4 regions of the Photobacterium swingsii genome follow, and region 1 is predicted to be linked to each of the others. Evidence: riboswitches for the same ligand, from Rfam matches in the RefSeq annotation. Region 1 holds a riboswitch; each other region holds the start of a gene.
The links. A riboswitch is a leader RNA that binds a small molecule or an ion and turns the genes downstream of it on or off. The one in region 1 is predicted to bind thiamine pyrophosphate.
Positions count from the first base shown of each region.

Region 2: another riboswitch for thiamine pyrophosphate. It lies ahead of thiB (thiamine ABC transporter substrate binding subunit); the one in region 1 lies ahead of thiM (hydroxyethylthiazole kinase).
Region 3: another riboswitch for thiamine pyrophosphate. It lies ahead of thiD (bifunctional hydroxymethylpyrimidine kinase/phosphomethylpyrimidine kinase); the one in region 1 lies ahead of thiM (hydroxyethylthiazole kinase).
Region 4: another riboswitch for thiamine pyrophosphate. It lies ahead of thiC (phosphomethylpyrimidine synthase ThiC); the one in region 1 lies ahead of thiM (hydroxyethylthiazole kinase).

Region 1 is NZ_AP024853.1:1,537,979-1,545,768, forward strand. It holds gene melB (melibiose:sodium transporter MelB) at 1-705, opposite strand, end outside; gene OCU77_RS23955 (hypothetical protein) at 1,369-1,935, shown strand; gene OCU77_RS23960 (hypothetical protein) at 2,051-2,425, opposite strand; TPP riboswitch at 2,621-2,720, shown strand; gene thiM (hydroxyethylthiazole kinase) at 2,862-3,647, shown strand; gene thiE (thiamine phosphate synthase) at 3,662-4,267, shown strand; gene OCU77_RS23975 (GNAT family N-acetyltransferase) at 4,500-4,946, opposite strand; gene OCU77_RS23980 (GMP reductase) at 5,267-6,310, opposite strand; gene OCU77_RS23985 (hypothetical protein) at 6,738-7,073, shown strand; gene OCU77_RS23990 (hypothetical protein) at 7,270-7,749, shown strand.
Region 2 is NZ_AP024852.1:3,332,691-3,340,480, forward strand. It holds gene leuA (2-isopropylmalate synthase) at 1-122, shown strand, start outside; gene leuB (3-isopropylmalate dehydrogenase) at 226-1,314, shown strand; gene leuC (3-isopropylmalate dehydratase large subunit) at 1,341-2,780, shown strand; gene leuD (3-isopropylmalate dehydratase small subunit) at 2,798-3,400, shown strand; gene OCU77_RS15020 (DUF547 domain-containing protein) at 3,922-4,725, shown strand; TPP riboswitch at 4,782-4,901, shown strand; gene thiB (thiamine ABC transporter substrate binding subunit) at 4,999-5,997, shown strand; gene thiP (thiamine/thiamine pyrophosphate ABC transporter permease ThiP) at 6,072-7,598, shown strand; gene thiQ (thiamine ABC transporter ATP-binding protein) at 7,600-7,790, shown strand, end outside.
Region 3 is NZ_AP024853.1:121,184-128,973, forward strand. It holds gene OCU77_RS17900 (ABC transporter substrate-binding protein) at 1-640, opposite strand, end outside; partial or broken gene OCU77_RS17905 (ABC transporter permease) at 717-1,466, opposite strand; gene OCU77_RS17910 (ABC transporter ATP-binding protein) at 1,528-2,298, opposite strand; gene thiD (bifunctional hydroxymethylpyrimidine kinase/phosphomethylpyrimidine kinase) at 2,336-3,166, opposite strand; TPP riboswitch at 3,234-3,343, opposite strand; gene OCU77_RS17920 (PhnA domain-containing protein) at 3,609-4,184, opposite strand; gene OCU77_RS17925 (hypothetical protein) at 4,422-4,889, shown strand; gene OCU77_RS17930 (trypsin-like serine protease) at 5,106-6,335, shown strand; gene OCU77_RS17935 (cytosine deaminase) at 6,630-7,790, opposite strand, start outside.
Region 4 is NZ_AP024852.1:3,727,999-3,735,788, reverse strand. It holds rRNA gene OCU77_RS16995 (23S ribosomal RNA) at 1-200, shown strand, start outside; rRNA gene rrf (5S ribosomal RNA) at 328-443, shown strand; tRNA gene OCU77_RS16985 (tRNA-Asp) at 510-586, shown strand; tRNA gene OCU77_RS16980 (tRNA-Trp) at 624-700, shown strand; fluoride riboswitch at 1,161-1,225, shown strand; gene OCU77_RS16975 (voltage-gated chloride channel family protein) at 1,310-2,680, shown strand; TPP riboswitch at 2,782-2,879, shown strand; gene thiC (phosphomethylpyrimidine synthase ThiC) at 3,015-4,937, shown strand; gene thiE (thiamine phosphate synthase) at 4,937-6,151, shown strand; gene OCU77_RS16960 (HesA/MoeB/ThiF family protein) at 6,153-6,929, shown strand; gene thiS (sulfur carrier protein ThiS) at 6,916-7,137, shown strand; gene OCU77_RS16950 (thiazole synthase) at 7,140-7,790, shown strand, end outside.

The DNA of each region.
Region 1 (7,790 bases):
ATTTTTGTGGATCAAGGCAATCATATTTTTAAGTGATAATCGCTCCGTATTTTTTTCTTGAGATGCCTTGTCTTTAACATTGTCTGTTGTGTATTTTTCTTTCACATTGGTCAAGGTGATAACCGTAGAGACGATAAAGAAACCAATCAAAATAGAAGCAAATACAGTGAACCCATACCCTTTATCATCACCACCAAAATGATCAACGATAGGCATGGCTATCGCCGCAGATAGCGCCCAAGCCAGGCTGGCAAAGAAGCGAGGGAAGGGAACTAACGCCTCGCGCTCTTTTTTGTCCATGGTTAATGTCGGGACCAATGACCAAAAAGGGATATCCATTAGGGTATATGTCATGCCCCATAAAATATAAGTGACTGCGGCATAAACAATTAATGCGGTACCTTCAAAATGGTGGGCTTGAAATAGCATGTAAAGAACAACGGAGTTGGATAATGTGCCTATTAATAGCCAAGGCTTGAATTTTCCCCATCGCGAACGTGTACTGTTAACTATCCAGCCCATAATGGGGTCATTTATCGCATCCCAGATACGTGCAATCAGGAAAATAGATCCAACGATTCCAGCGGAAATGCCAGCAACGTCGGTGTAATAGAACATTAGGTACATGTATACGATGGTGATGGCGAAATCTTTACCAAATGCGCCAAATCCGTAGCTAAGTTTGGTTTTCATTGAAATTGACATAAACACCCTTAGGTATAACAACACACTATTTATTAAAGAAAAGAGGGATAGCAAGTTACGTAAGTAGCAAGCTAGGCTGGTTGTTGTATTCATTTTGAAGCTGGATACTATTGGGTTTTATAGCGTTAGCTTTTCATCCTTAAATCCTTTTAATCAATCTGTAGCGCTCAAGTTATTGATGGCAATAATCTACACTTACAGAGTTGAAGTATTCTTCTCGCTAATCCGAAACACTCTCCTGTTTTCTAAAATTTAAAGTTCGGGCTAATAAAATATGAGGAAATAGGACAAGTCTCCCAATATTCAGGAAGGTTAATATCGTCCAGTCTTCTTATTCTCAAGCAGATGATGTGAGTGGGCTTGGGGGATGGTCACCGTTGTGCTTTGCAGCGGCGAGGCAATTGATTGAATAGAACACGTATTACCAGAGCTTATCCCCATAGCTTTACAGATTAGAGTGACATATTGGTTATGACTTTTTGCTTAGATTGTCAGCAACATGAGGAACAATTTAATACCAAGTCATCAAGTTTCGTGTCGAGTATTCAAGTATCATACTCAACGCCCTACATTGAGGGTAAAAGTTGTTAATCAATGAAGATGTAAAAGAGGTTAGTTGTTTGGTGTATTACAGAGTAAACCGTACTTCGAGTGAGGCATAGTATGAAAACCTTGTATAAAGCCTTATTAGTCCTTGGCGTTATCGGTCTCTCGATTTTTAGCTATTTAGGTTACCAGTCTTATCGGGCGTTGACCTACATGAAGCATGATATGGGGTGGTTATGGATAGATAGCCAACTGATTAGCCCCGATACGACTGCAATGCAAAGTGCACGCACGCCACATACGAAGCAATTGGTGTTTCGTCAGGTTGATGTGGATCGCGAATTAGCGATCTACCTAAACACGACATACGATGGTGATTTTCTTTTTACTTTCATCAAGAAAACACCTTGCACCCTAGCAACGCCATACGAAGCTAAACTGACAGTTAATAATCAAGCTGAACAACAGATTGTGTTTGATTGTCATGAACCAGATACCGCGATTTACAGAATAGCAAAACGTAAATTTAGTCAGCTGCACTTAACCGCATCTGATTTTGATTTTGAGTTAGATCTTAAGCAGTGGAACCCAAAAGCACTCAAAAAAGATGACTTTATGCAGCACAATTATGAGTTTTTTCAAAAGCACACGTCAGAAAAAATTTACCCATGGAATAGGGATTAGCTAGCGGATATTGAGTGCTTGCAACTCAGCAAAAAAAGCCCCGTACCCGTTGATATTACCAACAGGTACGGGGCTTATTTATACGCTTGATTCAGTGATTACACTTGATCAACGATTAATCAATGTCGCAATCAGTACAACTTTGTAGCGCGATTTCGTGCTCAAAAACGGCCTTTTCGTTACCGTCTGCCAGTAGTTCCGCTATTTCATCTGCGACTTCTTGCTCGTCGTCTGCTTCAATTTGATCTGCAAGTTCTTCTTCTGAATAACCGTAGAAATTCAGTAATAAGTAATCACGCGCTTCGTCTTTAGTACAGGTTACGTTCACTGAAAGATCAGCTTCAACCTTACCCTGTTCGATAATTGCAGCCAGTTGTGCCAAGACATCTTCTTTCATCGCCGCGGTTAACCAACCAAGATCAGTACTTACTGTGGTTTTTTTACAGTTAAAACAAGGAAGTTGATGAAAGTAATATTGAAAGTCAGTCATAGGTAATTTCTTCTAGAGTGTTGTATAGCCAGATTATGCGCGTTTTCTCGAAAAATACTATCTCAATAGGTGCTGAAGAGTAGATTTCTATGGAATTTTTGAGGGAGGAATAGGGGGATCGCAGCAATAGGTGGCACTCAACAAAGACCTAATAAGTTTTGTCTGTCGTTCTTCCATTGAGCTTGTTACTATTTGAAAAGATAGTCGGGGTGCCGAAAGGCTGAGAGCGTATATTACGAAACCCGTTGAACCTGATTCAGTTCGCACTGGCGTAGGGAACTATATGTCTAGCTAATGATGATCCACCTTTATCAACATTATTGGCTTGGCTGGAGCAAAATATGTCGAATCCAGCCTCAGTATTCATATCAGTTTCTTCCCTCAGGTTCTTCCTATCCGCTACCGGAATTGATAACAGCAATCGCTGAGGGAAAACATGAACACACAAACCATCATTAACGCTCTGCATGCCGTTCGTGAGCAGAAACCACTGGTTGTGAACCTGACCAATTATGTCGTCATGAACAATACTGCCAATGCGCTACTGGCCATTGGTGCTTCGCCGATCATGGCACATTCTCGTGAAGAAATGGCTGAAATGATGTCTTTTGCCGGCGCACTGGTCATTAATATTGGTACCTTGGACAGTGTATGGGTGCCACGTATGGTATTCGCTGTCGAGCAGGCAAATATCCATAATAAAACGGTTGTGCTTGATCCTGTTGGTTGTGGTGCCAGCCGCTTACGAACAGAAACGTCTCGCCAAATTGCGAAGGCGGCTAAGAAGTTGATTATTCGAGGCAATGCTTCAGAAATCATTTCTTTAGCGGGTGAAAAAGGGCAAAACAAAGGCGTCGATGCACTTGATAGCACTGAAGCGGCAGTAGGTGCAGCGCGCTTTTTGATCCGAGAGTATCAATGCAATGTCGTGATTTCAGGTGAAGTTGATTTTGTTGTAACAGATGAAGGGCAGATCCAGCTTCATAATGGTCATGCCATGATGCCTCACGTAACGGGAATGGGCTGTACCCTCAGTGCACTGACTGGTGCTTTTGCGGCTATCGGAGAAGAGACTGGATTAGCAGCTGCGGCGATACTCGGCGTAGCAGGTGAAATGGCTGCCGAACAGTCGAAAGGCCCAGGTAGCTTGCAGTGTAATTTGCTCGATATTCTGTATCAGCTTGATGAAGAAATGATCATCCAGCGTCTGAAGTTGGCTTAGTGTTGGGGGGAATAATGCGTTCGTGTCGTTTATATCTGGTAACTGATGACCTGCAAGATCTTGAAACCATGAAACGTGTGGTTAAAGAAGCCGTTATTGGCGGTGTGACTATGGTACAGGTTCGAGAAAAGCATGGTGATGTGCGTACCTTTATTGAAAGAGCCTTAGCCGTTAAAACGATTTTGCAGGGCACTGGGGTTCCACTCATTATTAATGATCGTGTCGATGTGGCCTTGGCTGTCGATGCAGACGGTGTACATCTGGGCCAATCTGATATGCCAGCTAACATCGCACGTCAATTGATTGGTAAAGATAAGATACTGGGACTGTCGGTAGAAAATGAACAGCAACTGATTGAAGCCAAACATTTACCTATTGACTACATAGGATTGAGCGCAATCTTTGCGACCCCGACGAAAACCAATATCCAAAAGGAGTGGGGCATTGATGGACTGGCGAATGCCGTCGCCCAAAGTCCCTTACCTATAGTGGCAATCGGCGGGATTAATGCATCAAATCTTGATGCGGTGATAGCAACTGGAGTCGACAGTGTGGCACTGGTTTCAGCGATCTGTCATGCCGAATGCCCAAGAACCGCGGTACGTGATCTGATTGGGTAAGTCAGTACCCACAGACTTTTTTGAAAGGTCTGTGGGTATCAAATTTATGCGGTTATATTTTCGAAACCTAGGCCAGCCGTGTTTAAAGTGTTACCCGTTAAATTCAGTAATACTGCGTAATTTTAACCGAGAGTATCAAACTTAGATTGGCACTTTTAGAGGGGATTGGAGACCTTTTACAAGTGATGAAAATAACCAGTCTCTAACTTCGGTGTTATTAGACTAATTATAATTAAGCGTATTTATATTCTAGCAACCATTCATTACCATCTTCACCATAAATAACGAAACCGAGCTTCTCATATAGGCGACGAGCTGCAACGTTGATCTTCCAAACAGACAGAGCGAGCCCTTTGCCCTCTGACTGCGCTTGGTCGATAAGGTTGTGAATGAGCGTTTTACCTATGCCTCTACCATTGAAGTCAGGGTGAACTTGGACTAAATCTAAGTAGAAACGGTTTTTGTCTTCCTCGAAAACGACGCGCCAGAACCCTGCGTCTTGACCATCAACTTGGATGATTTGCGCTGCTTCTTCAAATTTCCACATGATATTCCGTTCGTAAGCTTCACGTGTTACGTTCCCTCCAATTTCAAGAAGATAATCACGCATAGTGGCGTCACGTAGCTCGACGAGATAATCTAGGTCGCTCGATTGAGCTTTACGTAAGGCTAATTTCATCGTCTATCCTTGTTTTTTCTCTGTGTATTACTATTGATATCAGCATCCATTGCTACTTGTATTGCTTCTGTGGGTGATTGGTCAAGGAATATTTTCTGCAGTTACCTTTCTTATTGGACGCTTATCGGTATATGAGCAACTACAATAAATAAGCAAGGGTTATTTAAAACGAGCAAGTCATTTATTCTGCTGTAACAAAACGAAGCTTTGGTAATAATAATAGTGAAGAACAGGTGAAACGATTCTGAACTATAAGATACAAAAAAGGCCGCTAAAAAGCGGCCTGATAGTCTTTATTTTGTTACATGCTGTATGAGTGCTTACTCTTTACCAAACACGTTGTTTTCTTGTTCTTGAACGCGGATGAAGGTCGTGCGCTTAGTGAGTTCTTTAAGCTGCGCTGCACCTACGTAAGTACAAGTAGAACGTACGCCACCCATGATGTCTTGGATAGTGTTTTCAACAGGGCCACGGTAAGGCAATAGTACGGTTTTACCTTCAGCTGCGCGGTATTTCGCAACGCCGCCTGAGTGCTTGTCCATCGCGCTTTGTGAAGACATGCCGTAGAATTTCATGAAGGTTTTACCATCTTGCTCGATGATTTCACCGTTACTTTCTTCGTGACCTGCTAGCATACCGCCTAGCATTACGAAGTCTGCACCACCGCCGAATGCTTTAGATACATCCCCCGCACATGAACAGCCGCCGTCACCAATAATACGACCACCAAGACCGTGTGCAGCATCTGCACATTCAATAATTGCAGAAAGCTGAGGGTAACCCACACCGGTTTTAACGCGTGTTGTACATACAGAGCCAGGGCCGATACCTACTTTAACAATGTCGGCACCCGCTAGGATAAGTTCTTCAACCATGTCGCCGGTAACCACGTTACCTGCACTGATTACTTTGTCTGGGAATTCAGCACGTACGCGTTGTACGTACTCAACTAAATGCTCAGAGTAACCGTTCGCGATATCAATACAGATGAAGATAAGGTCGTCGGAAAGGGCCATGATGTCTTTAGTTTTTTGGAAGTCGTTATCCGACGTACCCGTAGACACCATTGCGTTGTTAAGCACGGATGCATCGTTGCTTTTCACAAAGCCAGCCCAGTCTTCAACTGTGTAGTGCTTGTGAATAGCGGTCATTACATTGTGCTTAGCAAGTGATGCCGCCATTTCGAAGCTACCCACTGAATCCATGTTAGCAGCAATAATAGGCACGCCTGACCATTGACGACCGCTGTGCTTGAATGTAAAATCGCGGGTTAATTCAACTTGAGAACGGCTTTTTAGGGTTGAACGTTTTGGACGAAACAGTACATCTTTAAAACCTAACTTCAAGTCTTGTTCGATACGCATGGTAATTTCCTTCAATGTAAATCGAATTTTGCTCTCAATCTTTCTGTCGTTGGCAGACAACAGATAGATATCTGACGAGCAGGCACAAAAAAACCGGAGCGTTGGCAGACGCTCCGGTTTTCAGCATTATAGGGCGATAAAAATTATTAACAAGCCTGATAATTTCGTTTTTTTTGTGATACCTTTACAAAGATTAAATCTAGAGAAATCCTCTTTTCTTCGTTCAATTCTTGTCAAAACAATCGAAATTCTTGCTGATTATCTTCCATTATTTCCAAATTCTTGCATAATCCTTGCTATAAAAGATCTATGAGTTATAGCTATATAAACGTCAAATAAATGCTTAACAATCATTGGTCATAATGATGATTCACCCGTGTCTTGCTCATGTTTTGGTGATTGCGTGTAGTGGAATGTAGGATAAACCTTGCTAAGTAAAAGAAAAATAAAGAAAATTTTTCCGTTAGACTTTTACGGGGAAGAAAGTGGTTGGCGCTTTATTATTCGAGCTTTAACACCTAACGAAGTGTTAGAGGCGATGTATTGGCGTGCGTATATCTCTTGTCATCGGAAAGATGTTGATCTGCTGCATCTTGCGACAGATAAATTTAATTACCGCTATAACTATTCTACGGGCGAGACTTCAGATCTGCACTTTGGTGGTGGCAACGCGCCGATCCGTGTCAATATGATGGGCCCAATTGTACCTATATCCGCGATTTTAGAAAAAGTTGAACAAGGTGCGCTCATCAAAGCGGGTTAGCGACTTAGCTTGTTGAAGCAAATACTTCCATCTAGGCACAGTGATTGTGCCTTTTTTGTGCTTACGATATAGAGGTGCACTTGTCGCTAAACGCGTTGAGTATAAAGTGATTAGCGGCTTAGTTTTATTATCTAATTGAGTTATTTACATAAAATAGGCTAAGGTAAAGAAAAAGCCCTTATAAAAAGGATTGCCTATGTCGATAAAAATATGGGGTACAGCCTTGCTATTAGCGGGAACGATTTCTTCCGCTTCAGCCGCCGCTTTACCAACGTTAGACGGTAAATGGCAATGCCAATCGCCTGAAGCGAATACTGAAAATGAAAAAAGCTGGGTTATTTACGATTTTTCTGAGCAGGGCATGGTGAAATCACAAGAGTGGATTCAGTACAAAAAACAGCGTAAAACGCAGTTGGAATATAACTTATTCGTTGACTACCGATTTACGCAAAAGGGTGATGATTACGTGCTTAAACCTGTGAAGTTAAGCCGAGAAATTATCGCTGACCCGCTCAATATCGATCCTTTCAATGCCGAGCAACGTCGCGATTTAACGGGCTATCGTATTTTCTTTAAGCCGACGATTGTCAGCCGTAATAAAGCGAATTTTGAAATGTGGTACCACATTACGCCCGACCATCACTTCACAATGCAGTGTGAGCAACAGGCAAGTTAACGCAGTTTGCCTATTCGCTTTCTTATAACTAAATCCGGTAG
Region 2 (7,790 bases), on a different replicon from region 1:
ACGGTACGGGCTTAGCAACGGATATTGTTGAAGCCTCTGGCCAAGCGCTATTGCATGTTATCAACAGCATCCACCGCGCCGATCAAATTGCTGAAATTAAAGAGCGTACCGCGACGGTATAACACCGCTCCTCAATCTAATCTTAGGCGTAGCCAGTGAAAGATGACACGTGCTACGCCAGCCCAATTTATAACGATTAACGACAAATTACGGAGACAACTAACCATGGCAGGTACATATAAAATAGCGGTTCTACCGGGTGACGGCATTGGTCCAGAAGTGATGCAGCAAGCCCATAAAGTGCTAGATGCCGTTGAAGCTAAGTTCGACTTGACCCTAGAGCGTGCCGAATTTGATGTGGGTGGTATTGCGATTGATAACCATGGTTGTCCCCTACCCGATGCAACCCTAAAAGGTTGTGAAGATTCAGATGCCGTATTGTTTGGCTCGGTGGGAGGCCCTAAATGGGAACACCTTGCTCCGAATGATCAACCCGAACGTGGCGCACTACTGCCACTGCGTAAGCATTTTCAGCTGTTTTGTAACTTGCGCCCAGCCCAAATCCATAGCGGGCTAGAGACATTCTCACCACTACGTGCCGATATTTCTGAACGAGGTTTCGATATTGTCGTGGTTCGCGAACTAACGGGTGGGATCTACTTCGGCCAACCTAAAGGCCGTGAGGGTGAAGGCCCACAAGAAAAAGCCTACGACACCGAGATTTACCATCGCTACGAGATAGAGCGCATTGCCCGTATTGCGTTTGAATCAGCGATGCTACGCAACAAAAACGTCTACTCGATTGATAAAGCCAATGTCCTACAAAGCTCAATCTTATGGCGTGAAGTGGTGGAAGAAGTCGCAAAAGACTACCCAGACGTAACGCTTAACCACATGTACATTGATAACGCGACCATGCAGCTGATCAAAGACCCATCACAATTTGATGTAATGCTATGTTCTAATATTTTTGGTGACATTATTTCCGATGAGTGCGCGATGATCACAGGCTCCATGGGGATGCTGCCATCGGCAAGCTTGAACCAAGAAAAGTTCGGCATGTACGAGCCAGCAGGTGGTTCCGCACCTGATATCGCGGGCAAGAACATTGCCAACCCAGTCGCACAAATTCTGTCGGCAGCATTGATGCTGCGCTACAGCTTAGGTGAAGAAGAGGCTGCCCGTGCCATTGAACTAGCGGTATCTCAAGCACTTGAAGCCGGTGAACTAACAGCAGATTTAGCGGGTAACGGCCAAGCACTGACCACTAGCGAAATGGGCGATAAGATCGCTACCTATATTCGCCAAGCATAAGCAATACCGGCAAGGAGCACCAAGCAATGTCAGCACAATATACAGAAAATAAAGCGCCTAAAACGCTATACGAAAAAGTTTACGATGCCCATGTTGCGGTTGCCGCGGAAGGCGAAAACCCAATTTTATATATCGACCGTCATTTGGTTCATGAAGTGACATCACCACAAGCCTTTGATGGTTTACGTGAAAAAGGGCGCCCCGTTCGCCAAGTCGGTAAAACATTTGCCACCATGGATCATAATGTCTCAACCCAAACTAAAGACATTAATGCCTCTGGTGAAATGGCACGCATCCAAATGGAAACGCTAGCCAAAAACTGTGAAGAGTTTGGCGTCACCCTTTACGATCTAAACCATAAATACCAAGGTATTGTGCATGTTATGGGCCCCGAGTTGGGCATTACCCTACCAGGCATGACGATTGTTTGTGGTGATTCACACACGGCAACACACGGTGCGTTTGGCTCATTAGCCTTTGGTATTGGCACTTCAGAAGTTGAGCATGTGTTAGCTACCCAAACCCTCAAACAAGCGCGCGCCAAAACCATGAAAATCGAAGTCAAAGGCAAAGTTGCTGAGGGCATTACGGCTAAAGATATCGTGCTAGCCATCATAGGTAAAACGACAGCTGCTGGCGGTACTGGTTACGTCGTCGAGTTCTGTGGTGAAGCCATTACCGATCTATCAATGGAAGGGCGGATGACGGTGTGTAACATGGCGATCGAATTAGGTGCAAAAGCGGGCTTGATTGCCCCCGATCAAACCACCTACGATTACATTAAAAACCGTAAATTCTCACCAACAGATAGTCACTTCGATGCCGCAGTTGAATACTGGAATACCCTAAAAACCGATGAGGGTGCCGTCTTCGATGCGACAGTAACTTTAGAAGCCGCCGAGATTAAGCCACAAGTAACTTGGGGCACAAACCCCGGCCAAGTTATCGCAATTGATACGCCGATTCCAAGCCCAGCTGACTTTGCTGACCCCGTTGAAAAAGCATCAGCGGAAAAAGCGTTGGCCTATATGGGGCTAGAAGCGGGGAAAACACTGTCTGACTTTTCAATTGATAAAGTCTTTATTGGTTCTTGTACCAACTCACGGATAGAAGATATGCGCGCCGCTGCCGCTATCGCAAAAGGCCGCAAAGTTGCCGCCAATGTTCAAGCGCTGGTTGTGCCAGGATCTGAGCAAGTCAAAGCCCAAGCAGAGCAAGAAGGCTTGGATAAAATATTCATCGATGCAGGCTTTGAATGGCGTCTACCAGGTTGCTCTATGTGTCTCGCGATGAACAACGACCGCCTAGGGCCAAAAGAGCGCTGCGCCTCCACCAGCAATCGTAACTTTGAAGGTCGCCAAGGCCGTGATGGCCGCACCCACCTTGTCAGCCCAGCAATGGCAGCCGCTGCCGCGTGCGCAGGCCATTTTGTAGATATTCGTGACTTAGACAGCGCAACGGCATAATCGAGAGGAAGGTAACAATGGCAGGTTTTAAACAACATACAGGCTTGGTTGTGCCGCTAGATATCGCCAACATCGATACCGACGCAATCATCCCTAAGCAATTTCTACAAAAAGTGACACGTACAGGCTTTGGAAAACATTTGTTCCACGACTGGCGTTTTCTTGATGATGCCGGCGAACAAGCAAACCCTGAATTTGTAATGAATGCGCCGCGCTATCAAGGGGCAAGTATTTTGCTGGCACGTGAGAACTTCGGTTGTGGCTCTTCACGTGAACATGCGCCGTGGGCGCTAGCAGATTACGGCATCCAAGTGATGATCGCACCGAGTTTTGCCGACATTTTTTATGGCAACTCGATCAACAACCAAATGGTGCCAGTACGCTTGCGTGAACAAGAAGTCGATGAGATTTTCCAGTTTGTCGAAAACACAGAAGGTGCTGAGATCCAGGTCGATTTAGAAGCCATGTTAGTCACGGCTAACGGCAAGCAATACCACTTTGAGATTGATGAATTCCGCCGTCATTGCTTATTGAATGGGTTGGATAACATCGGCCTGACGCTGCAACATGAAGATAAAATTGCCGCTTACGAAGATAATATCCCTGAATTTTTAAGGTAAACATTGTATTTGTTAGCGTTTACTTACGTGATAAGAGCTAACCACAACACCCTGCCTCGCAGGGTGTTGTTTTATCTTCTACTTGCTATTTACTGCTTACACCACTTATACCAATCTGGGTAAGTAAATGTTCAGGTGATTGCGCAGGAAAAAGTACTGAAAACAAGGCGTAGATTGCAGATAGCTAGTTGTTCTACCTACAAAATCTATAACGCAGTTATCATTGATTTTAACCAGCAAGAACGATCAGTTACTTAGTTAGATTGGTATTCTTCAACCGACTGTAAACTCTGCAATAAAAAGCCGTTCACCTCGGTCTATAGTTGTTATACCAATCTGGTTAAGTAAATGTTCAGGTGATTGCGCAGGAAAAAAGCACTGAAAACAAGGCGTAGATTGCAGATGGCTAGTTATTCTATCTACAAAATCTATAGCGCAGTTATCACTGATTTTAACCAGCAAGAACGATCAGTTACTTAGTTAGATTGGTATTAGGTTATTACAGATTAAAAAGGTTGATTATGCCGTCTCGTCTTTCACTTACCTTACACCTTATTTTGGCTTCATTCATTTTACTCGTCAGCAGCACAGTGTTCGCAGCCCCCAAAGCGGATTTATGGCCATACTGGCAAGGCAGTGATGAGGCTAATTCCATGCCAATCAATCATCAATTGTGGCAACAGACGCTTAATCACTACATAGTGCAACAGGGTGAGCAAACACTAATTAGCTATCACCAAATCGATCAAGAGGGAAAATGGCAGCTTGATCGCTACATTCGAGAAATGAGTAAACTCAACCCGTTGGCATACCGCAAAGCAGAACAATTTGCCTACTGGGTCAATCTGTATAATGCACTGACCGTCAAACTCATTGTTGATAATTACCCCGTCAAATCGATCACAAAACTCGGCGGCTTGTTTAGTTTTGGTCCATGGGATGATGAAGTGGTCACGGTCAACGGCAAAAAGCTCACCCTCAATGATATCGAGCACCGTATCTTGCGTCCGATTTGGCAAGACAAACGTATTCACTATGCAGTGAACTGTGCGAGTCTAGGTTGCCCTAACCTACAACCCCATGCCTTCACGGCCAGCAATAGTAACCACTTACTCGATCTAGCCGCCAAACAATTCATCAACAGTAAAAAAGGCGTTCTTAGCACGAATAACAAGACCCAGCTGTCGTCCATCTACGATTGGTATCAAGCAGACTTCGGCGACACAACGCAGCTCCAGCAACACTTAAATCAGTACCGCACCACACCTGTGGTACTCAAAACAATTGATTATGATTACGACTGGGCATTGAACGAGGCAAAATAATGCCAATCATTGTCTTCATGCCCTAGCAACACCACGCTTGCACTATTACAATGACGACGTTCTCATTGGGGAGCTAAATAGAAGGTTTACACTTTCTTTCGGCTGAGATTGCACACGCAGAACCCACAGAACCTGAACCAGCTAATACTGGCGTAGGAATTGAGAAGTCGCTAAGTCAGCCTCTGTTATTAGGTCGCCCTTAAGCCACCCTTTTCTCAACCCTCGCTCATTTGATTTATTGCCAGCAGGATGCATCGGCATCAGGAGCGCTTTGTGAAAAAACTACTACCTTTACTTACCTTAACGCTTGCGAGCAGCAGTGTATTTGCCACCGAACAAGACCCAAAAGCAACACTAACGGTTTATACCTATAGCTCATTTGCCTCAGATTGGGGGCCAGGCCCAGCCATTAAAACCGCATTTGAAGCTGAGTGTGACTGTCACTTAAACTTAGTGGCGCTCGATGATGGCGTGTCTATTCTTAACCGCGTGCGCTTGGAAGGTAACAACAGCAAAGCAGATATCTTATTAGGGCTTGATAACAACCTTATCGAAGAAGCTAAAAAAACAGGTCTGCTAGCACAACACAAGGTCGATACCAGCAAAGTTACGCTGCCAAATGGCTGGAATGACACCACCTTTGTGCCTTACGATTATGGTTACTTTGCCTTTGTTTACGATAACACTAAGTTGAAGAACCCACCAAAGAGCTTAAAAGAATTAGTCGAACGTGATGACCTATCGATCCTTTACCAAGATCCTCGTACTTCAACCCCTGGCCAAGGCTTGATGCTGTGGATGAAATCGGTTTATGGCGATCAAGCAGCCAATGCCTGGCAGCAACTGGCCAAGAAAACAGTCACCGTCACCAAAGGTTGGTCCGAAGCCTATAGCATGTTCCTCAAAGGTGAGGCAGATATGGTGTTGTCATACACCACCTCTCCGGCTTACCACATCATCGCAGAACAAAAGAACCAGTATATCGCCGCTGATTTCAGCGAAGGGCATTACATGCAAGTGGAAGTGGCCGCCAAACTTAAAAACAGCCCACACCCTAAGTTAGCGGATCAATTTATGGACTTCATTGTTAGCGATGGCTTCCAATCTAATATGGCCACAGGTAACTGGATGTACCCAGTAACAAATCAACAACTGCCTGACGGTTTTAACCAGCTGACGATACCTGCAACAGCGCTTGAGTTTGATGCGAAGGAAGTCGCTAAACAACGCCGCAGCTGGATTCGCGAATGGCAACACGCCCTCACGCAATAAAGGCATTTCGTTTGAACACTCGCTTTACCTCGTTATTACCCGGCATCACTGCTGCCGGGTGCATCACCGCATTAATGGTATTTGCCATTAGTGCCCTGCTCGGACACGCCGATGAACTATCACCGCAGACATTGTGGCACGACCCGTATTTACGCCATGTCACTGGGTTTAGTTTCTACCAAGCATTCCTCTCAACCCTATTGAGTGTGGTACCTGCGATCCCCGTCGCCTATGCACTTTCTCGCCGTCAATTTATCGGACGTGCTTTGTTGTTACGGCTCTTCGCCATGACGCTGGTACTGCCTGTCTTGGTCGCCGTGTTTGGGTTACTGTCAATATATGGAAAAAGCGGCCTACTGAATCAATGGTTTGCTGCTGCAGGTTGGGATATCACCCTCAATATTTACGGATTAAGCGGTATCTTACTCGCCCACATTTTTTTAAACCTGCCCCTCGCGGTGCGTCTATTACTGCAAAGTTTAGAAGGGATCCCACATGAGCAGCATCAGCTCGCCGCACATTTAGGTGTGACAGGCTGGAACAAGTTTCGTTTAGTCGCTTGGCCTCGATTGCAACAACAACTACCGCATGTGATCGGCTTGATCTTTATGCTGTGTTTCACCAGTTTCGCAGTGATCATGTCACTGGGTGGCGGACCTAAAGCCACCACCATTGAGCTCGCTATTTACCAAGCCCTGCGTTACGACTTTGACCTCGCCTCAGGAGCTTTGTTAGCATTGTGGCAAATGCTACTGTGCTGTTCGTTAGTGTTAGCATCACAGCGTTTCGCTAAACCGTTAGCCACGCTGAGCGGCACGATCAACCAAGCCCCTCATCACTACCAAGATACATGGCAGAGTAAACTCTGGGATGGTTTATGGATTGGTGGCGTGATCTTACTGGTTGCGCCTCCGCTCTTGTCTGTGATCACCGCAGGGCTCAACCAGCAGCTGATTGTCCAATTAAGTTCTGCCAAACTCTGGCAAGCCATCAGCCATTCATTACAGATAGCAGCCATGTCTTGTGTGATAGCTGTTGTCAGCGGTATTGCTATTTTACTGACTAGCCGTCAATGGCGATTACAACGCAAAAAATGGGCTGCCGATGGTATTGAGCTGATTGGCGCAATGATTCTGGTTACCCCAGGTTTAGTGCTCAGTACTGGGCTATTTTTGTTACTGCGCCAATACACCGATGCCTTTGCGATGGCCTTTTGGGTGGTAGTAACCGTCAATGCGCTAATGGCACTGCCTTATGTGATCAAAACACTCAGTCAGCCTATGCTCCATATCGCCCAACAATTTAACCCGCTTTGCGCCAGTTTGGGCATGGCAGGCTTGTCTCGCCTGCGATTATTGGAATGGCGAGCATTGCGTAAACCACTATCGCAAGCTTTAGCAATCGGCTTTGTCCTATCACTTGGGGATTTAAGTGCGATAGCTTTATTTGGCAGCCAAAACTTCCAAACCTTGCCACTGTATTTATTTGAATTATTAGGCAGCTACCAAATGGATGCCGCCGCCGTCGCAGCGCTCATCCTACTCCTACTGAGCTTAGGGTTATTTACCTTGGTTGAAACTGTGCTGCTTAGGAAGAAATAACATGTTGAAGTTAGATCAGCTTACCCATAGCTACCAGCCCCATACTGCGAATGGACAAGCCATGCACTTGTCCTTTTCACTCGAGGCGCAGCAAGGCGATATTGTGGCGTTAATCGGCCCCAGTGGTGCAGGAAAAAGTACTTTACTGGCATTAATTGCCGGCTTTCTTAAGCCTAAGAGTGGCCAGTTAAC
Region 3 (7,790 bases), 410 kb from region 1:
GGAAGAAGGCCTTCGCTTGGTAACCTTCGAGGGCTAACTGATTCGTTTCAAAGTTACGTAAGCCGCCCCAGATTGCATCGACTTTGCCAGATGCAAGTGAAGATGAAAGTGCCCAGCCAACATTGATGATTTGTACATCGTCAAATGCAACGCCTTCGCTTTGAAGCATGGTGCCTATGGTTGCTTCTTCGTTACCCGCAATCGCAATACCAATTTTTTTGCCTTTTAAATCAGCAAGTGTTTTGATTTTGCCATTATCCAATGTCATTAGTGTATTGAGTGGTGTGGCGATGAGTGTTGCAGAGCGAATAAGCGGCAAGCCAGCAGCCACATCGGTTGTTAGGCTTGTCTGATACGAAATAGCCATATCAATTTTACCCGCAGCAACCAGTTTAGCTGGGACACTCGGATCGGCAGGCTCTTGGATCTTTATGGTTAAACCTTGATCACTAAAGAGTCCTCTTTCTTGGGCAATTACTATAGGGCCGTGGTTAGGGTTAACAAACCAATCTAGCATTAAGGTCATTTCTTTTTTTGCTGTGTCAGCTGCTGAAGCCGCTGTGCTCGCGATGGTTGTAATGGCTAAGCCTAGTGCGAAAGCAAACTTAGTAAGTTTTTGTTGTGTAAGCCAATTTTTCATATTAAGCCTTTATCGTAATTGTTATCTAGGTAGTAACTTTTTTGGGTAAATACGGGTTAAAATTAAGGACACACGATTAATGAGTGTGATCCGTGTTTTGCCAAGGGATAAGGCGTTTAAGTGCTTTATCCGCAAAAAAATAGAGCGCAATTGAGAATGACGCGAGAATAAAGAGCGCAGCGAACATTTCATCGATCAACATACGCGCGTTAGCTTGTAACATTAGGTAGCCTAAGCCTTCGCTGGAGCCAACCCATTCACCAACAACCGCACCAATAGGAGCCACAACTACTGCAACTCGAATACCTGATGCTAATGCTGGTAAAGCCGCAGGCAGACGAATGTGACGTAACAACTGCCATTTGTTGGCTCCCATTGTTTTTGCCAGATCTAAATAGCCCGTTGGTGTGTGACGTAATCCGTCGTAACAGCAGGTAGTAACAGGAAAGAAAATGATGAGTGCAGCCATGACGACTTTGGACGCAATGCCATAGCCCAGCCAAAGCATCAAAATAGGGGCAATGGCAAAGACAGGAATTGCTTGGCTTGCGATTAAAATAGGCAATAACCAACGTCTTAGGGGATCAAACAATAACATCTGCAGTGCAAACATTAGTCCCATAGAAAGCCCAAGCAACAGCCCCAATAAGACTTCAGATGCGGTGACTGATGCGTGATAAAACAAGACGTCATAACGCTGAAGTAATTTTTCAAACACGGCCATTGGTGTCGGTAGAATAAAGCTAGGCAAGTCAAATAAAACAACGGCTAATTGCCATAACCCGAGGATGATAGCCATACTAATCAGCAGGCGGATCACTGGGTGTGATACTGTATTTGACCATGATAGGGTTCGCTCACTTGCCTGCAAAGCAAGCTGAGGGTGATTAGCCATAATCTTGTTCCAAACGCGTGATGATATTTTGCTGATGCTGTGCGAGCTCTGCTGTGTAATCTCGTGGGGTTTGCCCTTGTGGTGTCGGTAGTGAAACCATCGCGGCAGGTGAGCCAGACATGAATAGGATTTGATCTCCTAATCGCAATGCTTCTTGCGGATCGTGGGTAATTAACAATACGGTCTTCCCTTTTAGTAAGGTGGCCGCAAGTGTTTGTAATTTATGACGTGTTACGGCATCTAATGCCGAAAAAGGTTCATCCATTAATACGATAGGCTTGTCTTGTAACAGCGTACGGGCAAGTGCAACACGTTGTCGCATACCGCCTGATAAGCTATCGGGGCGGGCATGGATGTGCTCACCAAGGCCGACATGGTTAAGTAATTCGCATGCGCGTTCTAGGCTATTTTCTGTTGGTTGCTCTGGGCTAAAGCGAGTGCTTAAACAGACATTATTAAGCACAGATAACCAAGGTAATAGTAGATCCTGCTGTGCCATGTACGCCACACGCCCTTCAATGGGAAGCTGATCTGAGACGGTGAGAGAACCTTGCCAATCTGCTTGCTCATTTAATAAGCCCGCCAATAAACGCAATAAGGATGTTTTGCCGCAACCACTTTTGCCTAGAATACAACTCCACTGACCTTGAGGTAGTGTGAGGTTGAGCTGTGAAAAAAGTGGTTGTTCACTGCTGTGGTAGCGAAGTTGGCATTGTGTCAGTGCGACAGCGACGCCTGCTTGCTCTCCTGCGCGGTGACTCATGGGTTGACTCATAGGGGGCATTGTTCTGTCCGTATTTTTATGCGGTTGGATCAAAATGACCAGCAAAGAAGTGATGAACAGGGCCGTGACCAGAGCCGATGTCTAATGAATCTGCATGATAGATAGCATGGGAAATGTAACCTTTTGCGTGAGTGACTGCCTCGACCAAATCGTAGCCTTGAGCGAGGAAAGATGCGATAGCAGCAGAAAGGGTACAACCCGTACCATGGGTATTTTTGGTCTGAATACGATGGGTACTAAAGCGAAACACATCATCGGCAGTAATGAGTAGGTCGGTACTGTTTTCGCTTTGCTCTAGATGGCCACCTTTTAGTAATACAGTTTTTGTATTGAGTTGGCGAAGATCCTCGATTAACGCATCCATTTCAGAATCAGTTTGAGGCACAGCGCAGCCTAGTAATGCCGCCGCTTCTGGTAGGTTGGGGGTAATAACATCGGCGAGGGGAAGAAGCATGTCTTTAAGTGTAGAGATAGCATCTTGTTGGAGTAATAAATCACCGCTAGTGGCGACCATTACTGGGTCGATCACCAAGTGGTTAGGTTGATATTGTTGTAGCTTTTTAGCAACCATAGCGATGATCTTGGTATCGCTTAACATGCCAATTTTAACGGACTTCACGTCTAAATCTGAGAAAATAGCATCAAGTTGTTGTTCAACGAATTCCGGTGAAATAGGTAAGATACCACTGACACCAAGGGTGTTTTGTGCTGTCAGCGCTGTGATAGCGGAACACGCGTAGCCACCAGTGGCAGAGATTGCTTTTATATCGGCTTGAATGCCCGCACCACCGCCACTGTCAGAGCCTGCGATGGTTAAAGTGATTGGTGTTTTAGATGGCGTTACCATAATTTATCCCTAAAATTGATGTAGGGATAACAGGTGCCAATAGTGCGATCTTAAGCGATCGGAATAGGGGACACAGCTGTTAGTTCCCTACGCCAGTGTTAACTGGATCAGGTTCAACGGGTCCCGCTTGGTATGTATACCTTGCAGTCTCAGCCTAAGGCTCCCCGACTAACTTTCAAACACACTGAAAATATCAATATGTTTAGCATTTTGTATGGCAGGGATTATAACGCAATCACGTGGATCATCTACCCCTATTCGAGATTATTTAAGATTTAGTCACTGTGTAAGTATTATAAGGTGATGAAATTATTGGAATAAAATCGTGTTAAGAATGGGGCAGATAACCAAATAGAAAGGTGGTGGGGGAGCCCATATCATAAATGTTGGATAGCAAAAAGGCGCTAAATAAGCGCCTTTTTGAGTCATGCATTCGAGTGAATTACATTTTTTTACAGTAAGCTGCGATAAGTACCATAGTTGTACCCGCTGCTTTACCGCTGATGTGTAGTGGGTTGTCGTTTAGACGAATACCACGAACAGCAGTACCTTGTTTAACAACAAGGCTAGAACCTTTAACTGGAAGGTCTTTAATCACAGTAACGTTATCGCCAGCTTGTAGCGGTGTACCGTTAACGTCAACAGTTTGGATTGATTCAAGCTCTTCAAGTGCGATGCCTTTCTCAGCCCATTCAACCATGTCTTCTTCCATGTACATCATGTCTTTAAGGTCTTGAGCCCAAGATTCTGATGCCGCAAGACGGTTAAGCATGCGGTAAGCCATGATTTGAACAGCTGGAGTTTGGCTCCACATGCTGTCGTTAAGACAACGCCAGTGGTTAGCTTCAACTGTATCTGCATCTTCGATTTGTCCACGACAAGTATCACAAACCATTACACAACAACCAGCAGTTTGATCCGGTGATGCTGGCACTTCATAAACACTTAGGTTGCTGTCTGAAGAACAAAGCTCACACTTAGATTCGCTGCGTTGTTTTAGAATATTTTCAATAGTCATTAGAAATTGTCCGTAGATTTTGTGAGGCCGTATTATGCCACCATTTAGTGAATTTGGAAGGCAAATGGGCATATATCACACAATTATATTGTAGCGACATACGGTTTAGTACAGCAAAAATAGCGCAAAAGTAAAAAAACGCAATTAATTATAGTTACAGCTATAAAGAAAAAGCATAATTAGCCGATGTTTAGTAGCATGCAAACAACATAATTAGAACATACATAAAGGATGATTATGAAAAAGGCCATTGCACTTATTAGCTTAGTAGCCCTGTTTGGCTGCACGGAAGAAGAAATCAAAGACACGCTGTCAGGCAAAACCAAGGTGTTTGCGGTTGAAAGCGTCGAAGTTGCGGGCTTAAGTGGCTTAGCGGACGGCACGCACTCTGTGACAGATAGCAAATTGGCGAGCCTTTTACCCGATGTATTCCCTAATGGGACTAAAGCTGATTTAGATAATTACGGAATTGGCACGCATGGGTCATCATGTGCGAAGATCGATACTACAACACCAGTATGTTTTGAAGATGGAAAAAGCTGTACGCCATCTGAAATGAAACAACTGAACTTGAAAGTGTATAAAATTGATCTTACAGATATCAAGTCAGCCTATGAGAACGCTAAGTTTTTCCCTACTTTGGCGACACAGTTAGGTATTGAAGGTTTAAGCCAGATTGATATCCAAGAAGTTAATTGTCCATAAATTAACGTATTTCCGGTAACGAACAAGACAAACCGCACTCATTGGGTGCGGTTTTTTTATGATAAATTTCGGCAAATATAACCCTTCACGCTTATCAGTTGTAGGCATTTCATTTGATTTAATGATGTCTCTCGTAAAGGTTTGTCACAGCAATTGGGTAGTATCCATAATGTGATTAGATCCCGCTATTACAAGGATGTTAGTAGTGAGAAAGGCATGTTTGATAAAACAATTTGCTTCGCTGTTGGGCTAGGGATAGCGAGTGTCTCTTTACCTTTATACGCACAAGAATTTAATATTGCACCTCGGATCATTGATGGCGAAAATGCGACACTTGCAGATAATCCATGGATGGCATCACTTCGATTAAGTGTTAACAATGAACACCCGATGTGCGGCGGCACGATTATAGACAGTAATTGGGTATTAACGGCTGCGCACTGTGTTGTTCATCCAAGAACAAATGGTGCGATTGAATCCGATTATTTTGTGCTTAAACCTTATCAAATCAGTATTACTGTCGGTGAAGCAACCTTATCAAACGCGCAAATCGATGATTATTATTCGGTCTCTCATGTTGTGGTTCACCCTAAGTACACGCGATTGTCTAAAATAGTGAGCACTCCTCGGCCTGACGGTAGTGTTGAATCGGATGTGAAAGCGCTGGCATTAGACAGTGATATAGCACTATTGCGTGTTAATCGATCTTTCCCTACAGCGTTAACGCCTATCACATTAGCTGATTCTCAAGTCGCAACCGATTTTGATCGTGTGCTAGGTGAAGCATGGGATGAAGGTAAGCGTCCTGAAAATTTGACAGTAACGGGTTGGGGAACAACAGCGATCGATGGTAGCAGTGAGTCCGCTTCAGATATATTGCAAACAGCCAGCGTCGCTTTTTTACCGATGAATCTTTGTTTTGACCGATTGGAAAGTGGCGATGATGCCCCGTCATTGGTTGATAGCCCATTTAACCTCACTAAAATATGTTCGCTACCCTCCAAAATTAGTACGCCTCCGATCGGATCGCCGGAAGATCTTCCACCCTACGGGCCCGATGTTTGTAAAGGAGACAGTGGTGGCCCTGTTACGGTTAAAGATGCCCAAGGGAAAGTTATCCAATTAGGGATCATGAGCGGTGTGCCCGGCGGTTCACCCTTATGTGGCTCTATCAACCGACCTGCTTTTTATACTCGCATGGGAACTTATTACAATTGGGTACAGGGCTATTTGAATAACGGCGCTCCAAGTGACGCTGTCACACAGCCAGACTTTATTAAAGATGACCCGAATAACCCGGACGGTGATAAGAAGTGTAACCCTAATGCTGAAGGGGTTTCGCCGAATAACTGTAATTTTATTGATCATGATGGTGGTGGATCAGTGCCTTGGTATATCGGATTACTGCTAGGGGCGGTTGCATTTGTGAGGCGAAGAAAGCGTTAATACCAATCTGGGTAAGTAAATGTTCAGGTGATTGCGCAGGAAAAAACACTGAGAACAAGGCGTAGATTGCAGATAGCTAGTTGTTCTATCTACAAAATCTATAACGCCGTTATCATTGATTTTAACCAGCAAGAACGATCAGTTACTTAGTTTGATTGGTATAAATCATAAGATTGTCGGGAGAGTCGACAACAAGAGAAGATTAAAATAGGGTAGATAAAAAAGCCACTGGCAGTGAATGTGCAGTGGCTTTTAGCGTTCATTGGCGATCTATAAATCAATCGCTATAAATGATTAACGACGGAAAGTAATCGCTTCTTTTTCATCTAATGTAATGTGTGTTGTTGCTGGTTGTGTTTCAGCAATTACCTTACCACCACGAATAGAGAAACGAACCGGTACTTGGCGGCGAACGGCGTCGAAACCATTTTCAGCTGGCAAGACAAGCAAATTAGCGGCTTTGCCTTGCTCGATACCGTACTCAGATAGAATGTTTAATGTACGAGCCGATTTCACACTGATTAAATCTAATGATTGGTTAATCTGATCGTAGCCCATCACCTGACACACATGCAGCCCCATGTGCAGTACTTGCAACATATTCGCTGTGCCTAGTGGGTACCAAGGGTCAAATACATCATCATGACCAAAACAGACATTAATATCAGCCGCAAGCATCTCTTTTACACGCGTAATGCCACGACGTTTCGGGTAGTCATCAAATCGGCCTTGCAGATGAATGTTTACCAGAGGGTTAGCAACAAAATTAATCCCTGACATTTTTAGCAAACGGAATAAGCGAGAAGCATAAGCACCATTGTATGAGTGCATTGCTGTCGTATGGCTTGCTGTTACACGATCGCCCATCTCGTATTTGTGTGCGAGAGCGGCCAATGTTTCCACAAAGCGTGATTGCTCATCGTCAATTTCATCACAATGCACATCAATTAAGCGGTCGTATTTGCGCGCTAATTCAAAAGCAAAGTGTAGTGACTCAATGCCATACTCACGGGTAAATTCGAAATGTGGAATAGCGCCAACAACGTCAGCACCCAGTTTTACCGCTTCTTCTAGCAGCTCTTTACCATTAGGGTACGACAAGATACCTTCTTGTGGAAATGCCACAATTTGAATATCAACCCATTCCTTCATTTCTTCCTTTACTTCCAACATGGCTTTTAATGCAATCAGTGTTGGGTCAGAAACGTCGACATGGGTACGCACATGTTGAACACCATTAGCGATCTGCCATTTTAGTGTTTGTTTTGCTCGTTTTTTTACATCTTCGACAGAGAGTAGGGCTTTACGCTCAGACCAGCGTTCGATACCTTCAAAAAGCGTACCTGAAATATTCCAGCTCGGTTCACCTGCTGTTTGTGTTGTATCAAGGTGAACATGAGGTTCACAGAAAGGAGGTATCGCCATACCGCCTTCACCGTCAATTATGTTGCCCTC
Region 4 (7,790 bases), on a different replicon from region 1:
AATCGCATTGCCCGGTAGCTACGTTCGGAATCGATAAGCGCTGAAAGCATCTAAGCGCGAAGCGAGCCTCAAGATGAGTCATCTCTAGACCTTTAAGGTCTCTAAAGGGTTGTCGAAGACTACGACGTTGATAGGCAGGGTGTGTAAGTGCTGCGAGGCATTGAGCTAACCTGTACTAATTGCCCGTGAGGCTTAACCATACAACACCCAAGGGGTTTTACGGACTCCATGAGCACTTGAATGACGTGTTTGAACGAAATTGTAAACGCTAGTTAGATTTTCCCAGATTGTATTTATCGCCTGATGGCGGTAAATAACCCGAATTTGCTTGGCGACCATAGCATTATGGACCCACCTGATCCCATGCCGAACTCAGTAGTGAAACGTAATAGCGCCGATGGTAGTGTGGGGTCTCCCCATGTGAGAGTAGGTCATCGCCAGGCTTCAAATTTAGATATACGTATTGAACGACGTGTATCGGATAGACAGTTGACTGTTTATCACCGTGTGGAGCGGTAGTTCAGTTGGTTAGAATACCGGCCTGTCACGCCGGGGGTCGCGGGTTCGAGTCCCGTCCGCTCCGCCACTTATTCAGACAGAGTTAAGTCTTTAAAATAACTAATAGGGGTGTAGCTCCAATTGGCAGAGCAGCGGATTCCAAATCCGCGTGTTGGGAGTTCGAATCTCTCCACCCCTGCCATCTTTAAGGCTCTAGCAGAAATGCTGGAGCCTTTTTCGTTTCTGGTGTTTAGTGTTCAAGCAGCGGATTCACCGCTACCGACAATCAGCGCATGTTGGGCGTTCGGCTCTCTCTACCCCTGCCATCTTTAAGGCGCTAGCAGAAATGCTGGAGCCTTTTTCGTTTCTGGTGTTTAGTGTTCAAGCAGCGGATTCACCGCTACCGACAATCAGCGCGTGTTGGGCGTTCGGCTCTCTCCACCCCTGCCATCTTTAAGGCTCTAGCAGAAATGCTGGAGCCTTTTTCGTTTCTGGTGTAGCGGATTCACCGCTACCGACAATCAGCGCGTGTTGGGTGTTTGGCTCTCTCCACCCCTGCCATCTTTATGGCGTGAGCAGAAATACTGGAACTGGAAAGCTGGTTTTCATCTTGTTATTTTTTCTGTGTAAGGGTAGGATTTGCTTGCTGATGGCTTATCTAGCCGATCACGGGTGATGGAGTTCCACCTTTAACCGCTCACACTGAGATAATGACTCCTACTATAGTTAGGATAGATCTATCTATGGTGGGGTATTTGTCTATCATATTGTCTATCCTTAGAAATTCATTTAAGAGATAAATAGAGACAGTATGGCTCATCCTCTAAGTGCAAACCCCAAAATACTGATCCAGATTGTTCGCTGGACTCTTCTTATTACACCTGTCGCTATTTTGGTCGGCTCGTTGAATGCGTTCTTTTTATGGATCCTAAGCACAGCGACAACGATACGTGTTGATAACCCATGGCTGATTTATTTGTTACCTCTCGCAGGTATTGTGATTGTCTATTGCTATCGAAATCTGGGTAAAAACTCAGAGGGCGGCAATAATCTGATCATGGATGAGATACATCAACCTGGTGCTGGTATTCCCACTCGCATGGGACCATTGGTATTAATTACGACGGTAATTACACACTTGTTTGGTGGTTCGGCGGGCCGTGAAGGTACAGCGGTGCAAATTGGTGGCGCAACAACCCACTGGTTAGCGCGTGTTTTTAAACTTAACGAGGCGGATACTCGGCTCATATTAATCGCGGGGGTTGCTGCGGGGTTTGGCGCCGTATTTGGAACTCCGCTAACCGGCGCTATCTTTGCGTTGGAAGTCTTAGCTATTGGTCGCTTGCGTTATGACGCGATTATTCCTGCCTTATTTGCTGCCATTCTGGCGGATCTTGTATGTACGGCTTTAGGTGCGCATCATACGCATTACCGTATTGATTTCCTCGAAAATATTACGATCTTCGATCATGTGCTAAAAGTCGATGTTTGGCTGATGGTGAAGATAGTCTTTGCGTCTATTGCTTTTGGCTTAGCGGGTTATTTATTTGGTGAGTTAACCCATGCATTTAAAGATATTTTCAAAGCTACATTAAAAAACCCTTACGTCATTGTAGTCACGGGTGGCTTGATGGTGATTGGAATAACACATTGGATTGGTAACTATGATTATATCGGGTTAGGTGTTTACAGTACGCGTGAAGGCGGTGTCAGTATATTGAGTGCCTTCACCGACGGTGGGGCTGAATGGTATAGCTGGGCTCTAAAATTATTACTAACGGCAATTACCTTAGCGGCAGGATACAAAGGGGGAGAAGTCACTCCGCTCTTTTTTGTCGGTGCGACATTAGGTAACACCATGGCTTGGGTAATGGGAGCGCCTGTTGATTTATTTGCAGCATTGGGCTTTTTAGCTGTTTTTGCCGCAGCGACGAATACACCTTTGGCTTGTACCATTATGGGCGTGGAGTTGTTTGGTGCTGACCATATGTTGTATTTCGCTATTGCTTGCTATACCGCATATTACTTTAGTGGTCATACTGGGATCTACTCATCGCAACGTGTTGCTGTACCAAAACTTTTTGATGATGAAGGTGCACCGAAAATTACTCATAAGCTCGGTGAGTTGAGAGAAACGCATTCATCGCTATTGAAAGCGCTGGTAAAGAAATTTTCAAAATAATGGATAAGGCTGCTTTGGCAGCCTTTCTTTTTTGTACTGCTTAGACCAGATTTATTGGTTTCGCCCTTGCTGCGCTTTCTTCCCTTCCCTATACTCCTTGCTGAAACTTGTCGGAGTGCCATTTGGCTGAGACCGCATTGCGGGATCCGTAGAACCTGATCAGGCTAATACCTGCGAAGGGAACAAGAGAAAATCTTCTGTTTAACGGCACTAATATATCTTTTCGTCGCTGTTAAGCTATCAGATGATGCTGCACACCCTACGTGTACGCCTCTTGTTTATGCACCAATCCGCCAAGCAAATATCCCAACCATGGAACCGTAAGGATTTTGCTATGTCGATTCGCAAACAAGCGAGACTGGAAGCTAAACAATTTATAGATTCACTTACTGCCCAACCATACCCTAACTCCCAGAAGGTCTATGTTGAAGGTAGCCGCCCTGATATCCAAGTACCCATGCGAGAAATTGCACTGGCCGATAGCTTAGTGGGTGGTACTAAAGATCAGCCTATCTTAGAGCCTAATGAAGCGATTCGTGTTTACGACACTTCAGGTTTCTACACCGATCCTGAGCAAGATATTGATATCTACGCGGGATTACCAAAGGTGCGAGAGGTTTGGATTACTGAACGTAATGACACCGAGCTGCTTGATGATCTGAGTTCCGCTTACTCTAAAGAGCGCCTTGCTGATGACAGCTTAGATGAGCTTCGTTTTGGTGAGCGAGCACGTATTCGTCGTGCGAAAGAGGGGGCATGCGTTACTCAGCTCCATTATGCGCGCCAAGGTGTGATAACGCCTGAAATGGAATATATCGCCATTCGCGAGAACATGGGGCGTGCAAAATACCGTGACGAGGTCTTGAACCATCAGCACCCCGGTATGAATTTTGGTGCTAATCTACCAGAAGAAATTTCAGCCGAGTTCGTTCGCAAAGAAATTGCTGAAGGTCGAGCAATTATTCCTGCCAATATTAACCACCCAGAATCAGAGCCAATGATCATTGGCCGTAATTTCTTAGTTAAAGTGAACGCCAATATTGGTAACTCCTCAGTGAGTTCCTCCATAGAGGAGGAAGTTGAGAAGTTAGTGTGGTCGACTCGTTGGGGCGGCGATACTGTGATGGATTTATCGACAGGGCGTAATATCCACGAAACACGTGAGTGGATCATTCGCAATAGTCCAGTTCCGATCGGTACAGTACCTATGTACCAAGCACTTGAAAAAGTGAATGGCATCGCCGAAAACCTCACTTGGGACGTTTTCAGAGATACGTTACTAGAACAAGCGGAGCAAGGGGTTGATTACTTTACTATCCATGCGGGTGTATTGCTGCGCTATGTGCCTATGACGGCAAAACGCGTGACTGGCATAGTGTCTCGCGGTGGCTCTATCATGGCGAAGTGGTGTCTGGCTCACCACGAAGAAAGTTTCTTGTACCTTCATTTTCGTGAGATCTGTGAGATTTGTGCCAAGTACGATATTTCACTCTCGTTAGGCGATGGCCTTCGTCCTGGTTCTGTGGCCGATGCTAATGATGAAGCGCAATTTAGTGAGCTACGTACCCTAGGTGAATTAACGAAAGTCGCTTGGGAATACGATGTTCAGGTGATGATCGAAGGCCCTGGGCATGTGCCAATGCATATGATTAAAGAAAACATGGAAGAGCAACTTAAGCACTGCCATGAAGCCCCTTTCTATACATTAGGCCCGCTGACTACTGATATTGCACCCGGTTACGATCACATTACCTCGGGTATTGGCGCCGCCATGATAGGTTGGTATGGCTGTGCCATGCTTTGTTACGTTACCCCTAAAGAACATCTTGGCTTACCGAATAAAGAAGACGTTAAAGTGGGTCTGATTACCTATAAGTTATGTGCTCATGCGGCTGATCTTGCGAAGGGTCATCCTGGTGCGCAAGTCCGCGATAATGCCTTATCAAAAGCCCGCTTTGAATTTCGTTGGGAAGATCAATTTAATTTGAGTCTTGACCCTATCACTGCTCGTGCATACCACGATGAAACTTTGCCGCAAGAGTCCGGCAAGGTTGCTCACTTCTGCTCTATGTGTGGTCCTAAATTCTGTTCAATGAAGATCTCACAAGAAGTTCGAGATTACGCAAGCAATTTGGAAAAGAGCGGCGATCTTGCCATTAAATTGCTTGATGATCCGCTTGAAGGCATGCGCCAAAAAGCAGATGAATTCCGCTCAACAGGAAGTGAACTATACCATCCCGTGAAAGAGGAAGATTAATGAGTGCAATCTGTTTACCTGAACGCTTAAAGCCATTGCTTACCCATATCGAGCCTTTGCTGGCTCAAGCCGCTCAATATCAATTGGGTGAAGCGGTGACTGTGACTGTTCAGCAATCTGATGTGGTAGACATATGCGTTGACTCTCGTTCGTTCAGCTTGAGCTTTGCTCAAGCTGTTCCTACCGATATGGCACAAATAGAAAGTCATTTTGTCGTGTGTGATCACTGGAGTGAGAGCACTGATGTTGCAGCCATTCAACGCCTAGTTGCCGCTAATCCCGCTTTGATTGTGTGTGGTTTCCCTGTTCAAGGTGGGGTGTTTGATATCTGGCACCATCATGGTGAAGCGCGAGCTGTGTACTGCCATCAGGCTGGCGATACAGAAGCTGTGCGTGCCATGTTGCTGGCAGCATTGGCATTGGATTACCCGGTCGAAGATGCGGTGACCTTGGCGCGTGCATATGCGCGTTATGTTCAGTTACATGATAATAAGCAGTGGCCACTGACACGTGAGGTGTTCCCTCGTCCAATGACGGCAAATCATCCTGAGATCATGACATTGGGTTGGCAAAGTAAAGAGGTTGCGGTTGCCCCTTTTGCTGCAACGGATGCTGAACACCTGGCGTTGTACCCTGTGGTGGACTCGGCAGAGTGGGTTGAGCGCTTACTGGAGCTTGGCGTGAAAACCACGCAGTTGAGAATTAAAGATCCTCAAGACCCTGCACTTGAAGCGCAAATTGCACAAATTATCGCGGCGGGTGATGCCCATCAGGCGCAAGTGTTTGTGAATGATTACTGGCAGCTTGCAATTGATCATCAGGCGTATGGGATTCACCTCGGTCAAGAAGATCTGGAGACGGCGGATCTAACTCAGATCCAGCAGGCAGGCTTGCGCTTAGGCCTTTCAACCCATGGCTATTATGAAATATTACGAGCGGCTGAGTTTTCGCCGAGTTATATCGCACTCGGTCATATTTTTCCTACCACCACTAAAGATATGCCATCGAAACCACAAGGACTGAGCCGATTAGCGTTATATCAACAGCTCATAGGCCAAGATTTTCCGACAGTGGCCATTGGCGGGATTGACCTTTCTCGTGCGGGATCTGTGTGGCGGACGGGTGTGAGCAGTGTTGCTGTCGTACGTGCGGTGACGCAAGCTGCAGATACTGGCGCAGCGGTAGACGCCTTTAATCAATTGTTGGTTCGATAATATGCTGAGTGACCAAGAGTTTTTACGCTATAACCGCCAAATTATGTTGCCTGAAATTGGTGAAAATGGTCAGACGCGGTTAGCAAATGCAAAGGTATTGATGGTGGGTGCCGGTGGACTTGGGTCATCGGCGGCATTGTATTTAGCCGGTGCTGGTATCGGTACCTTGGTGATTGCAGATGATGATGAGGTCGATAGCTCTAACCTTCAGCGCCAGATCATCTATCGCGATCGACATCAAGGGTTAAGCAAAGCTGAAATGGCCGCGGAGCAGGTACGTGCCTTGAACCCGCATATTCGAGTACGAGCCGTAAAAGCGCGCCTAGCGGATCAGCGTTTAACGATGGAAGTGGAACTTGCAGATGTGGTACTCGATTGCTCCGATAACTTGCCAACACGTCATGCTGTGAATCAAGCGTGTTTTAAGGCCAGAAAAATCTTGATCGCTGGCGCGGCAATCAGATGGCAAGGTCAGTTGATGGCGTTTGATTTTCGTCATGGTTCAGGTCCTTGTTACCACTGCCTCTTTCCGTACGATCCAGAAGCAAAGTCCCCTGCGATGAACTGCAGTAATTCAGGCATTGCAGGCCCGGTTGTGGGCGTGGTAGGTACCTTGCAAGCACTCGAGACCATCAAGGTGCTTACCGGTGCTGGTCAGGTTGGTTTTGCCACTTTGCAGCAATTTGATGGGTTAACCATGACATGGCAAAAATTTAATGTCGCCCAGGATAAGTGTTGTCCTGTCTGTGGCACAGGAGAGAAACATGACAATCAATAATACCGAAATTCAGGTCTCAGTGAATGACAAGCCGATGACTTGCCCGCCCGCCATGACCCTATCAACCTTGTTAATGCAGCTTGATATGCCATTAAAGGCCACGGCTGTTGCGGTAAATGATGACATTGTGCCGCGCCACCAGTGGGATTCAACTTTACTCAGTGGTGGTGATCGTATTGCCCTATTTCAAGCGATTGCTGGAGGTTAATAATGTTAACTATTGCGGATAAAACATTTTCTTCACGCCTGTTCACGGGAACAGGTAAATATGCCAATAGCCAAACGATGGCAAAATCGATCATTGCGACCGAGTCTGAACTTGTGACTATGGCATTGAAGCGGGTCGACATTGATAACCGCGACGATGACATTCTCGCGCCATTAGTCAAAGCGGGCGTGAATTTATTGCCTAATACCTCGGGTGCTAAGAATGCCAAAGAAGCCATTTTTGCGGCTAAGTTGGCGCGTGAAGCCTTAGGTACCAACTGGCTGAAGTTGGAAATTCACCCAGACCCTAAATACTTAATGCCAGACCCGATTGAAACCTTAGCGGCCGCAGAAACCTTGGTGCGCGAGGGCTTCATTGTGTTGCCATATTGCCACGCAGATCCTGTGTTGTGTAAGCGTTTAGAAGAAGTCGGTTGCGCCGCTGTGATGCCACTCGGTGCCCCGATTGGTTCGAATAAAGGTTTGGCATCACGTGATTTCCTTGAAATCATCATCGACCAAGCGCGTGTACCTGTGATTGTCGATGCGGGAATTGGTGCGCCATCACACGCAGCCGAAGCGATGGAGATGGGGGCTGATGCGGTCTTGGTTAACACGGCGATTGCTGCTGCGGCGGATCCGATTGCAATGGGA